DNA from 2 places in the Dendrosporobacter sp. 1207_IL3150 genome. Region 1 is predicted to be linked to the other one. Evidence: predicted binding sites of a transcription regulator. Region 1 holds the regulator's gene; the other holds the start of a gene.

Region 1 (6,883 bases):
GCGGAGAGTATTTTTTATCATCGACACTAACCTTGTAGTCAGTTCCCATATGACGTTTTACTGAAATAATAGTACGGTCAGGATTAGAAACAGCCTGACGCTTAGCAAGCTGACCAACTAAACGCTCACCAGTCTTTGAAAAGCCAACAACTGATGGCGTTATGCGTGCACCTTCAGCATTAGCTATAACAGTAGGTTCGCCACCTTCCATTACTGCTACACATGAGTTTGTAGTACCTAAATCTATACCTATTACTTTTGACATATTTAAAGCCTCCTTAAATATATGTAAATTAAATAATTATCCTACAACTTTTACCATACTAGGGCGCACTACTTTACCACGCACAATATAGCCTTTTTGCAGTTCCTCGACAATCGTACCTTCAGGCTTATCACAGTCATCCACCCTCATAATAGCCTCATGAAATTGTGGATCAAAAGTTTGGCCTACTGCATTTATTTGTTCTAAGCCATTTTTTTCAAGCGCGCTAGAAAACTGACGATACATCATTTCAACGCCTGATCTAATTGCGGCAGCATCTTGGGCTGCTTCTGTAGCCATAGCCCTTTCGAAATTATCCAATAGTGGCAATAGCTCTTTAATTAAATTTTGGGTTACTAAGCTAGATAAATCTTCTTTTTCTTGGCGAGTGCGGCGGCGGAAGTTATCAAAGTCTGCTTGCAACCTCTTAACTCGTTCAGCATGTTCCTGAAGCAGCCTGTTTTTTTCCTCAATTACTGTCATCATTTGCTCTACTTCCGTATAATCAAAACAAACCTCTTGGGAAGATACTTCTTGACTGTTTTCGACAGCTTGAGATTTCTCGTCAACAATCTCTTGACTACAATCTTTTTCCTTATTATCAGTCATTATTTACTCACCTCAAATAATTAAAAATCAGGCAGCCCCTGCTCAGTGTTGCTGGCAGACATGGAAGCCTTTTCTTTATCTTCTTTTTTCTTAATAATTGTATCAATCCTAAGAATAGCCACAGCAACCTCACCAGCAGCTTTTATTGCATTCATTTTAACAAGAACAGGATCGATAACTCCTTTTTCTTGCATATCAGCTATTTTCCCATAATCGCAGTCTATTCCCAGTGAATCTATACCTTGCTCTGCTTGGGCGGCAATTACCTCTTCTACCTTTTCAAGCGGATTATAACCAGCATTTTCAACGATTTGCGACAATGGCCGTTTCAAGGCATTAACAACGCAATCCACTCCATATGCTGCCATACCTTTAAGGTTTTCGCGTGATTTTTCTACCATCCTAGCAGCAGCTATCTCAATTGAACCGCCGCCTGGGACATAGCCGCCCTTAACCGCAGCCTGAACACTAGAAGCAGAATCTTTAGCGATCCGCTCTCTTTCGCCAACCACTTCTTCGGTTGCTGCGCCAACTAAGATAGTGGCCATAGGCTTTCCTTTACCACCCAGAATACGTACTTGCTCTAATTTTTCATCCTGGTAAATTCGGTCAGCATGGCCGATATATTTTTCAATATCTGCACTGTTTTTCTTTAAGCCAGTGCGTTTTATCATACGCGCTCCAACATGTTCGGCTACACGACGCAAATCATTTGCGTTAACCCGTTGTATAACAATAACTCCGCCATCAATAAGAATCTCTTCCGCAGAGTCATGAACACCACGATCTACAAGTACTACGTTTATTCCTAGTTCAAGAATTTTGCTAACGTTAACTTTAAATTCATCTTGAAGCTCAATGAACCTTTTGAAGCCCGCTTCGGTACTAAGTGCCTCATCACCAATTTCTTCTGGTTCCAATGCATCATCAATAATTAAAACCTTTAAGTCATCAAGCTCTTGGGGCATTTCCTGGCTCATTCTTTCTTTGTCAACGATAACACCCATAAAAACTTCATTACCTGCTCCCTCATGGGCGGTAATAATGTCAGACAGCTTAAAGTTCTTCTCATTAAGTTTTTCAAAACCAATAAGGCGAGCAGCTTCTACAACTAGTTCAGCTATATCTTCATTCTCACGACCTGCTATCATCGCGATATTACTCAGCATCGGGTCATCAACATCGCAAATTACGCGAGCACGCGACTTTATGCTTTCTAATGCTTGTGCTATGCCATATTTGACTCCCTCAATTACTCTCGCGACTGGAACTCCACGAAGTACTTGATTGACCCCTTCTGAAACCAGCCCACCAGCCATAATTGTAGCTGTAGTTGTGCCATCACCTACTTCAGCTTGCTGAGCTTTGGCAATATTAATAAGCATTTTTGCAGCAGGATGATTAACATCCATCTTATCTAAAATCGTCACACCATCATTTGTTATGATAACTTCGCCAAATCGATCCACCAGCATTGTATCGAGACCTTTAGGACCGATCGTACCTTCAACGGCTGCCGTGATAGCCCGCACAGCGTTAGCATTCGTAATAAGTGCCGCTAAACGTTCATCTACTTCAGCTCCGCTGCCAGCCTGTTTTAGATTCATTCTGGCTCCTCCTGTATGTAGTAATAGGGGATATCTCCCCTACATCTTGTATTTTTTTAGTATTTCACCTAAATGGCTATGCATAAACTCCAAAACAGCCATGATTTTTCCATATTCCATTCTAGTAGGTCCCAAAACAGCAATAGTACCGACAACTTGCCCCTCAACCTGATACGTAGCCTGAACCATGCTGCAATCTTTTATACCACTGTACTTATTTTCTTGACCAATTTTAACTACAACGCCATCACCATCTCCTGCTTGTAAAATATCGCACAGAAGCTGTTCTTCTTCTAACATTGACAAAATGTTTTTCACTTTGTCAACATCTCTAAATTCAGGCTGGTTTAATAGCTGAGTCGTTCCTCCTAAATAAACCCGCTCTTTTTTATCAATGGTTAGAGCACTTGTGACTACTGATAATGCAGCTTCGAACAGACTAGAGTCCGGTATTACCTCGCTGCGTATATCTTTTAAAACAGATGCTTTTATTGCATCTAACGACACCCCGGACAATCTGTTATTTATAGCTGCAGCTACTCGCTGGAGCTCCTCTACTGTTGTATCTTCCGGAATATCTATGATTTTGTTTTCAACAAAACCACTATCTGTCACAATAACCACTATAACTCGTCTGTCATCAAGCGGTAAAAATTGCAAATATTTAAATGTACAATGGGAAAACTGTGGAGCCAATACTAAAGAAACGTTGTGCGTCATACGTGATATAATTCGCGCAGTCTCTTGAAACACTTCTTCAATACGTCTCACTTTTGCACCATACCAATTAGAAATTAGGCTGATCTCATTTTCCGATATAACCGGCCTAGAAAGAAGAGAATCAACAAAAAACCTATAGCCTTTTGCCGAAGGAATACGACCTGATGAAGTGTGAAGCTGTTCAATGTAACCCAAAAGCTCCAAATCTGCCATTTCATTTCGAATAGTGGCCGGACTTATACCTAAGTCGTATTTACGGGCAATAGTTCTTGAGCCAATAGGTTCTGCGGTGGAAACATAGTCGTTAATTATGGCCTGAAGAATTTTCTTTTTTCGATCATCAAGCATCTTTCCCACCTCCTATTGTTAGCACTCAACCGGATAGAGTGCTAATATCTACTAAAAAAATACCACTCATTTGCCTGAATGTCAAGATAGTCAATTAATAGCACAAGCATTACTTTTTTTAGCGCAGGAACTCACTGAAAACTTGATTGCCGTACTTCATTCCAAGGGGCGTAAGTCGTACATATCCTTCTTCTATCAAAATCACTCTTTTTTTCTCAAGTCTGTTAATAATATTTTTGTATATTTCGAAAAAATCCAAATTGAATTTTGCTGAAAATTTTTCTAAAGATAGACCTTTAACGGTCCGCAAAGATAAGAAGGCAAACTCTTCTATAGCTGTATTGTCATCAAGTCGCTCTTCCGATTCCAAAGGAAATTCACCAGATTCTAAACTATATATATACTGTCTGACATCCCTTATGTTCGCTTGTCGTGTGTTATTAATAAATGAGTGTGCCGCTGATCCCAAGCCAACATAAGGCTCAAAATTCCAATATTTTAAATTATGTTGGCATTCATAACCACACTTAGCAAAATTAGATATTTCATAGCGATCATAACCATGTCTTATGTTTTCCTTAATTACAAATTCATACATTTGATCTTCGAGACTATCCTCAGGCAGTTTTAATAGACCTTTTTCTGAAGAATCGGCAAACAGTGTTCCTTCTTCGATTTTTAAGCCGTAAACAGATAAATGTTGAATTTCCAGATCATAAGCTTTAAGCAAGCTACTTTTCAAGTGTTCTAGCGATTGATTTGGCAGCCCATACATAAGATCAATATTAATATTATTAAAACCGCATCTATGTGCTAAATTAACCGATTGTATAGCATCTTCGGCTGTATGTATTCTGCCAATAGCTTTAAGTAAATCATTAGAAAATGATTGAACACCAAAGCTGATTCTATTCACACCAGCACTACGCAATAACTTCAATTTTGATTCTTCTACTGTTCCCGGGTTTGCCTCAATACTAATTTCCGCATTACTTGAAATATTAAAGTTTTTCTGTAGGTTTTCCATTAAGTTTTCTAAGAGACCGGCTGGCAAAATCGTTGGCGTTCCCCCTCCGATAAAAACCGTATCAACGGTATAATCAGATAGAAGACCGCCCCGGTCGGATATTTCCCGACTCAAGGCGGCAATATAATCACTATATAGATAATCCAAACCGGAATATGATGGAAAATCACAATAAAAACACTTCTGACTGCAAAAAGGAATATGGATGTATAAACCTAAATTCATATTACCCTCCGGCTATTGAAGCACCTAGCTAATCAATCTTCAAAATAGCCATAAATGCTTCCTGTGGTATTTCAACATTTCCTACCTGTTTCATGCGCTTTTTGCCTTCTTTTTGCTTTTCAAGCAGTTTGCGTTTACGGCTAATATCACCGCCGTAACATTTTGCAAGTACGTCCTTGCGCATAGCACGAACAGTTTCACGAGCAATAACTTTGTTACCGATTGCCGCCTGTATAGGAATTTCAAACATTTGTTTAGGTATAATACCCTTTAGTTTTTCAGCTAACTGCCTTCCTCTATACGCGGCCTTATCTCTATGAACTATGACCGACAAAGCATCAACAGGTTCACCGTTTAATAATATGTCAAGCTTTACGAGGTTTGAGGTGTGATATCCTATAAGCTCATAATCTAGTGAAGCATAACCTCTTGTAGAAGATTTTAAGCGGTCAAAATAATCATAGATGATTTCGCTTAGCGGCAGATTATAAGTCAACATAACACGTGTTGTATCAAGATACTTCATGTCCTTAAATTCGCCGCGTTTCTCTTGAGATAATTCCATAACTGCACCTACAAAGTCATTCGGCACTATAACAGTTGCTTTAACATAAGGTTCGTCTATATGATCTATCTCTTGCGGAGTTGGAAGCTTTGATGGATTATCAATATCCAAGGTTGATCCGTCTGTTTTGTAAACTTTATATATTACACTAGGCGCTGTAGTAATCAGCGCGATATTATATTCTCGTTCAAGGCGTTCTTGAACTACATCCATATGAAGCAGCCCTAGGAAGCCGCAGCGAAAGCCAAAACCTAAAGCTATTGATGTCTCAGGTTCAAATATAAGTGACGCATCATTTAATTGCAGTTTTTCTAGTGCGTCCTTTAGGTTTTCATATTCCGAACTGTCAACTGGATATAGTCCGCAATATACCATCGGTGTTATCTTTCGATAACCAGGCAGTGGCGTACTTACCGGTTTTTCAGCATCTGTAATAGTATCGCCAACCCTTACATCTTTAACATTTTTGATGCTTCCAGAAACAAAGCCAACTTGACCAGTTCCTAGTTCATCGATATTTGCAGGATATGGCTTAAAGATACCTACCTCGGTTACCTCAAACTTCTTATCTGTAGCTATCATTTTTAGTTTCATGCCAGGCTTTATTTTTCCGTTCATAACTCTGACATACGCAATTACACCTTTATACGCGTCAAAATGCGAATCAAAAATTAGGGCGCTAAGCGGCTCCTCTACTGATCCAGCAGGATGGGGTACTTTTCTTACTATAGCCTCAAGAATATCTTGTATACCTATACCAGCTTTAGCACTTGCAAGTACTGCATCTGACGTATCTAAACCAATTACTTCCTCTATCTCATGTTTAACCTTTTCTGGGTCAGCACTAGGTAAGTCAATCTTATTTATAACAGGGATAATTTCAAGGTTATTTTCTAATGCCAAGTAAACATTAGCTAAGGTTTGAGCTTCTATGCCTTGAGCTGCATCGACAACTAACAGAGCCCCTTCACATGCCGCGAGACTGCGCGACACCTCATACGTAAAGTCAACGTGCCCTGGTGTGTCAATGAGATTTATCATATATTTTTCGCCATCTTTGGCTTTGTATTCCAATCTGACGGCTTGTGCTTTGATTGTTATACCACGTTCGCGTTCTAAATCCATCTGGTCCAAAACCTGGGCTTCCATCTCTCTCGCAGAAAGAGCTCCAGTATATTCAATCAGACGGTCGGCAAGTGTAGATTTTCCATGATCTATATGGGCGATAATTGAAAAATTTCGGATATTTTTCGTAGTCATAAAGGCCTCCCATGTCAGCAATCCAAATACTGCTATAGATTATAGCATCTGAAACCTACGACCTGCAAGCATTACCTAATTTGCTTTATATAATTGGATATATCTCGACTAAATTCCCTTAGATAATGCTGCATTTTTTGCTTGGTATTAATAGCTTCAGTAATAAACTGTTTATACCAAATATAAAGAGTATCTAATATTTTTTCTGACTCATATTTATAATTAGTCGGAATATCAAAATTAAAGCCATACTTCGA
Region 2 (6,883 bases), on a different contig from region 1:
CGCCTTGGCTCAGGAGAAGTTTATCAAGGATTACGGCAATTCGGTAAGAGCTCCCGAAATGAGACAACTGCTTAAGCAATATGCTTCATTTGCCCTTTTTGGAACAAACAATACGCCGTTATTTAATTATGAGACGAAATTAATGAGGTCTGAAGCCAAGAAAAGCTATTATGAAACTAAGTTTGATCCGAATAATGGCAGCTTTTCAAAAGTAATGGGCCAGTATATCCTGATTGTTAGCAAAAATAATTATAAGTTAACAAACGAGGTAAATGAGTATAGAACTAAAGCTGCAGAAGATATTCGATAGTTTTAAGCATTATACTAGGCATATCTATTAGCGAACGGGAGGATGCTGTGAAAAACTTTATATTTGTTTCCGATTTTGACGCAACTCTGACCGAAAAAGATTTTTATCATATTGTAATTGACGAATGCCTTGGTGAACCTGGAAGGGAACTATATAGGAAGTTTAAAAGCGGTGAACTTAGAGATATTGAGTTTTTAGCAAGTGTTTTCAAAAATATGAATCGTGATGAAGCTGGCGTAATAAAGGTAATATCTAAGATTAAACTTGATAACTATACTCAACACTTCATTAACAACATTCATAATCATGGCGGTGATTTTACCGTACTAAGTGCAGGTGTAGAGTATTATATTAATAAGCTTTTTGAACTTAGAGGCATATCAAATGCTCCCGTTATTGCAAATCATGGATATTACGCTGATCGAGGCATTAAAACAATAGTTGATGAAAAGAGTAGTTTTTATTCTGAATTATATGGGATCGATAAAGCACGTATTGTACAGTCCCTAAGAACTAAGTATAAGAAGATTTATTATGCAGGCGATGGCTTACCTGATTATAAAGCGGCTAGCTTATCAGATCTGGTTTTTGCAAAGAGTGAATTAGCGAACCAGCTATCTGTAAACGGTCAAAATTTTGTACCCTTTAACTGTTTTAAAGAAATAGATGAGTATTTGAAAAAGAATGAATTTTAGACAATGTCTATCTGATTTGGCCACTTATAAGTAATAAGGCTGTCATTATGCCTCTAAAGCATAATGACAGCCTTATTACTTATTCATAGGTTAAGCATTAATTTTACTATGAACAAGTGTCAGCGAAAAATATCAATAGTAAGAAAATTCCATCAAGAAGGAAAATAAAGAATATAGACGTATTAGTTAAGTAGTACATAGTAGGATTGCGCTTAACAGGACAGTGTAGGATATTATGTAAAAAGGGGATAGTGTAATGAAATTGGTTACATATGAAGAACAAGGAGCAATTCATGTAGGTTTATTGACAGAGAGTGAAACTGAGATTGTTCCAATCGCAGAGGCCGAAAGAAAACTCTTTGGATCAACGATAATTCCAGACTCTATGATAGGAATTATAAATACCGAGGCGGAAACTGTCCCGTTAATTACTGCCATAAGAGAAAAGCATGCTGACATAGCACTAAGAACGCTAGCTTTAAATTCAGTTCAATTGTTGGCACCTATTCCGCGTCCAGTCAAAAACATCTTTTGTATAGGTAAAAATTATCGCGAGCATGTTAAAGAAACACAGGCGTTTCTAAGTAATGCTGATATACCCCAATTTCCGATAGTGTTTTCTAAGGCGCCTACAGCAGTTACCGGACCGGAAGGTATAATCAAAAATCATACAGCAGTAAAGCGATTAGATTACGAAGCTGAGTTGGCTGTAATTATAGGAAAAAAAGGTAAAGAGATAAAAAAAGAAGAAGCTTATGACTATATTTTTGGTTACACTATTTTAAATGATGTGTCAGCACGTGATTTGCAAATTAGGCATGGACAGTGGCTGTTGGGTAAGAGTTGTGATACTTATGCTCCAATGGGGCCATGCATTGTTCATAAATCAGCACTGCTTAAAGCGCAGGAACTAGATATTGAATGTAAGGTAAATGATGAGATTAGGCAAAGTGCTAATACAAGCGATATGATTTTCGATATCCCAACGCTTATCGAGACAATTTCATCAGTCATTACCTTAGAGCCCGGTGATATAATTGCCACAGGTACCCCCTCTGGTGTTGGTATAGGCTTTAACCCGCCCAAGTATTTAAGTTCGGGTGATGTTATCGAGATATACATAGAGGGAATTGGTATTCTGCGAAATAAAGTTGAATAAGATAAACATAAGGACAGCCGCCCGGCTGTCCTTTACTTTATGCTATTTTGTTCCTGCCATTAAGCTTGCTACTTTTTTTGCAAAACTAATTGGATCATCAGGGGTTAATCCTTCTAACAACAGCGCTTGCCCGTAAAGCAGTTCGCAATAATCTTTGAAGGCTTCAGAATTTGCATCCTTTTCAAAGGTGTTCTTAAGAGCTTTAAAGACGTCATGTGTTGGATTAAGTTCTAGAATACGCCGAGCTTTAAACATGGATTTATCCATTTCCGAAAGGATCTGTTCCATTGAAATACTAATGCCGTTATCATCGCTTATTAAGCAGACAGGACTGCTTTTTAAGCGGCTGCTTATTTTTACGTCAGCAACTTTTCCAGCAAGCTGTTCTTTTACTGCTGTGAGTAAAGACTCATTCTCTTTGGAAAGCTCGTCGGTTTCTTTCTTGCTGTCGGAAGAAACATCATCAAGCTTTAAATCCCCGCGGCTAATTGATTGGAATTTTTTATCATTGTACTGGCTTAGTGCATCAATCGCAAACTCATCTACGCGGTCCAGCAGATAAATAACCTCGATGCCCTTTTCACGAAGTATTTCCATTTGAGGCAGACGCTCAACTGAAGAGCGGTCTTTACCAGTGGCATAGTATATTACAGACTGGCCTTCCGGCATGCGGGAGATATAGTCGGCAAGAGTGACTAATTCATCAGAAGAGGATGTTGGGAAGAGCAGAAGATCCTGAAGCTTTTCACGGCTGCTAAAGTCAGAATATACACCACTCTTAATTGCCTTGCCATATTCTTTCCAGAATCTCTCGTACTTGGCACGATCTTTAGACAACATGGCTTCTAAAGACTTTAGCACGCTCTTTTCTAAGTTTTTGCCTACTTTTTTAAGCTGGGCACTATGCTGGAGAAGCTCGCGGGATATATTAAGCGAGAAGTCGGGCGAATCCACTATACCACGGACAAACCGCAAATACTCTGGCAGTAAGTCTTTGTAGTTGTCCATTACGAAAACATTTTTAGAATAAAGCCTTATCCCCGAAGTTGCTTCTCGCTGATAAAAGTCGAAAGGAGCACGTGCTGGAACAAAGAGCAAAGTAGTATATTCTACAGCTCCTTCAACTTTAGAGTGGATAATTTCAAGCGGGTCTTCCCAATCATGAAAGAGCTCTTTATATAGATTGTTATATTCATCGGGTGTTATTTGACTTTTATTTTTAGTCCACAGAGGTGTCATGGAATTAAGGGTGCGCACCTCAGTTGTTTTGACAACTGGGGCATCTTCAATGATTTTACCCTCGGAATCTCGCTCTTTTTCCTCGTTTATAAAATTCATCTTGATAGGATAACGAATATAATCCGAATATTTCTTTACTAGATTTTGCAGAGTATATTTGTTTAAGAAGTTTTCTTCGGAGTTCTCAGGCGAACAATATTCAGCTCTTAATGACAAGATAATAGTTGTTCCTCGAGTCTCTTTTTCACACTCCTCGATAGTATATGTACCGTCGCCTATAGATTCCCAACGGACACCTTTAGCTTGGCCAGGTGCTCGGGTTACTAATGTAACTTTATCAGCTACCATAAAGGCCGAGTAAAATCCTACTCCAAATTGACCGATTAATTCATTGTCAGTAGCAGAACCTGAGTCCTTTAACTTTTGCAAAAAGGCTTTAGTGCCGGATTTAGCAATTGTGCCAATGTTTTCTATTACTTCGTTATAAGTCATGCCCATACCATTATCAGATATGGTTAAGGTTTTAGTATCTTCATCCGGAAGTAAATAAATTTCAAATTCAGAAGTACCTTCTAATAGATCTTGATTAGTTAAGGCATTAAAGCGAACTTTATCAATGGCATCCGAAGAGTTTGAAATCAGTTCCCTCAGAAAAATTTCCCTATTAGTATAAATAGAGTGAATCATCAGGTCTAATAATTGTTTGGTTTCAGCTTGAAATTCACGAGTTTGTTTAGCAGTTTCAGCCATAAAAATCCTCCTTGTTACCTTTCTTCCTAAGTAGATGATAAACTAGGAAGTTATCTATTAGCACTCTAGTCTAGTGAGTGCTAATCATATAATATCTAAATTATTTCGGAAAATCAATTAGTACAAAGGCTAATTATTGCAAAAAAATTTAAAACGACATTTGTAGGATAAACCAAAGCACGCTAAGCTTATAGGCTTAGCGTGCTTTGGATAGCTATAATCTTTATTTGCTTTTTGGAGCTATTTCTTTAGCAACTTCTAACGACGCCTTGTTACTTTTAGTACTCTTCTTTGGACCGCGGCCAGGTTTTTTATCCCCCATTCCCGTCACCTCCATAAAATTTTAGTTATTTTTCCTGAATTTAGACAATCTATTCATGGAAAATAAACTTTCCTCCCAATTGTAAAAAATGGGAGGATTTTATTTGCAATTATTCAGGTGTTTTTTCGAAACGTTGTTTTAATTGACGAGCTTTTTGCATTTTAAAGTTTTTTTGGGCAAGCTTTTCTGGATTAACGGGTTCAAGTTTATCACCATAGCGTGCTAACATATTAGCCAATTCTTCCTGTGGTAAAGTGTATGAACGAAGTTCTGATTCTGGTTTTTTCTTCATAGCCATCCCCTTTCAAGAGTAGTTTTCCCTAAAATTTAAAATGCATGTTAAGCACATGGCGTGCTGAGAATAAAAAATAATTAAACATGGAAAATAAAGGAAATCAATATATGCTGGCGAATGTAAAAATATTACATTATAGTTTGGGAGGATAGGTAAAATGCAGTGGTATTTAAGCTATGACGGTAAACAAGTCGGCCCGTTAGATGAAGTTCAGGCGAGAGAGTACTGTCGCCAAAATCTAAATGGCCTGGCCTGGAGGGAAGGATTTTCTGAATGGGTACCTATAGTTAGAATTGCAGAATTAAGTGGTTCAGAAGGCGGAGTAATGCCACCCCCGCTTGTCCGCCATAGTATATCAAGCCGTAAAGCTGATGAAGTTGACTATAAAATATACGGTTCCGAAATGCAGTTTGTTGAAGTTGAATTAGATCCTGGCGAAAGTGTAATAGCCGAGGCTGGCGCCATGATGTATAAAGAATCTTATATTTCTATGGATACAATATTTGGCGACGGCTCAAAGAATACTGGCGGAGGATTCATCAATAAATTGATGGGAGCGGGTAAGCGCCTACTCACTGGTGAGAGTTTATTCATGACCGTATTTACACACCAAGGAAAAGACAAAGCTAAGGTTGCCTTTGCAGCACCATACCCAGGAAACATAGTGCCCGTCAACCTTCTAGATATTGGAGGAAGTATCATTTGTCAGAAAGATAGCTTCTTGTGCGCTGCTAAAGGTGTATCTGTAAGTATTTTCTTCCAGCGTAAAATAATGACAGGCTTATTTGGCGGCGAAGGGTTCATTATGCAAAAGCTAGAAGGAGACGGTATGGCCTTCTTACATGCCGGGGGAACTATTGTTGAGCGAAAGTTAAAAACAGGAGAAGTTCTGCACGCCGACACGGGCTGTATTGTTTGTTTTGAGCCTAGTGTAGATTTCGATATCCAACAGGCAGGCAATATAAAAACAGCACTGTTTGGTGGTGAAGGAATGTTTTTTGCAACTTTACGCGGACCAGGGAAGGTTTGGCTTCAATCGATGCCGTTTTCCCGCCTTGCTGGGCGTATGTTAAACGCGGCTCCGCAACGTGGTGGCAGCCGGGGCGAGGGATCTGTTCTCGGTGCCGGCGTCATCGGAGGGAGCTTATTGGGCGGAATATTTGGTGATGACGATGGAGATTAACTTATATTAAGTGTTTGCTTTATATTATATGTAAAGGAGGCTGAATATCAGCCTCCTGTGAATTTAATAATTTTAATTAAAAGTTATTTGCCGATAAACTCTTGGACTACATATAATGAACCGTTAGGAGCTTGTACAACCCCAATGCCTACTTCAGAATAGGTGGAATTAAGGATATTAGCTCGGTGACCAGAACTGTTCATAAAAGCGGTTTCAGCTCCCGCTACGCTAGAATTTATTGCAAGATTTTCTCCCGCTGTTCTGTAGCCTATGCCGGCGCGTGACATACGATCAAACGGTGATAGACCTTCCGGAGTGTAGTGTGAGAAGAATCCGCGGTTGATCATATCTTTAGCATAATTCTCCGCTAAAGTAGTTAGTTTGGAATTGAACTTTAACGCTGGTAGTCCATGAGCAGCGCGATCATTGTTTAAAAGTTGAAGCGCTTGCTGTTCTTTAGTAGTAGAAACGGTTCCAGCATTACTAGACGTTGTAGTTGTTGGAGATTGAGTTTGTGGTTTAGTTGTAGTAGTAGGAACTGTACTTTTGCTGGCAGCTGAATTATTATCAGATGAGCCGCCATTATTGGAAATCGCGGAGATCAGTCCAATAGCTAACAGTCCCATTAACACTCCATTACTGGAGGATTTTTTTTCTTGCTGTACGTCTACTGATATTTCCTCAGGGGTAGCTGCATATGCTGAAGTTGCAAAGGCACCGCCGAAGGAAGTAGAAAGAACAGAAAGCGTTAGAATTCCAGTAAGAAGTCTTTTCTTAATTGTTTTGTTTATCATATAAACACCTGCCTTATTTTAATAGGAAACTAGATTATGTTTTATGTTAATTCGTGATTTTTTTCATTTATCCTATTGATATACTATTGACAGATTATGTTATATCAAAAAACACAGCATTTATATAGCTTTATTA

Evidence for each region. The regulator HrcA, encoded in region 1, represses chaperone genes, less so after heat shock. The targets are predictions, from matches to a motif close to TGTTAGCACTCNNNNNNNNNGAGTGCTAACA.
Region 2: a site for HrcA is predicted at 4,209-4,239, ahead of htpG (molecular chaperone HtpG). Genes of this name have one in related genera too.

Annotation. Positions count from the first base shown of each region.
Region 1 covers NZ_JBAIYU010000017.1:80,652-87,534, reverse strand. Annotated here, with positions in the region: gene dnaK (molecular chaperone DnaK) at 1-265, opposite strand, end outside; gene grpE (nucleotide exchange factor GrpE) at 302-874, opposite strand; gene V6C17_RS09425 (TCP-1/cpn60 chaperonin family protein) at 895-2,481, opposite strand; gene hrcA (heat-inducible transcriptional repressor HrcA) at 2,521-3,549, opposite strand; gene hemW (radical SAM family heme chaperone HemW) at 3,668-4,801, opposite strand; gene lepA (translation elongation factor 4) at 4,830-6,626, opposite strand; gene V6C17_RS09405 (hypothetical protein) at 6,698-6,883, opposite strand, start outside.
Region 2 covers NZ_JBAIYU010000032.1:22,698-29,580, reverse strand. Annotated here, with positions in the region: gene V6C17_RS15100 (hypothetical protein) at 1-310, shown strand, start outside; gene V6C17_RS15095 (MtnX-like HAD-IB family phosphatase) at 358-1,005, shown strand; gene V6C17_RS15090 (fumarylacetoacetate hydrolase family protein) at 1,262-2,164, shown strand; gene htpG (molecular chaperone HtpG) at 2,207-4,153, opposite strand; gene V6C17_RS15080 (hypothetical protein) at 4,585-4,767, opposite strand; gene V6C17_RS15075 (TIGR00266 family protein) at 4,928-5,953, shown strand; gene V6C17_RS15070 (CAP domain-containing protein) at 6,037-6,747, opposite strand.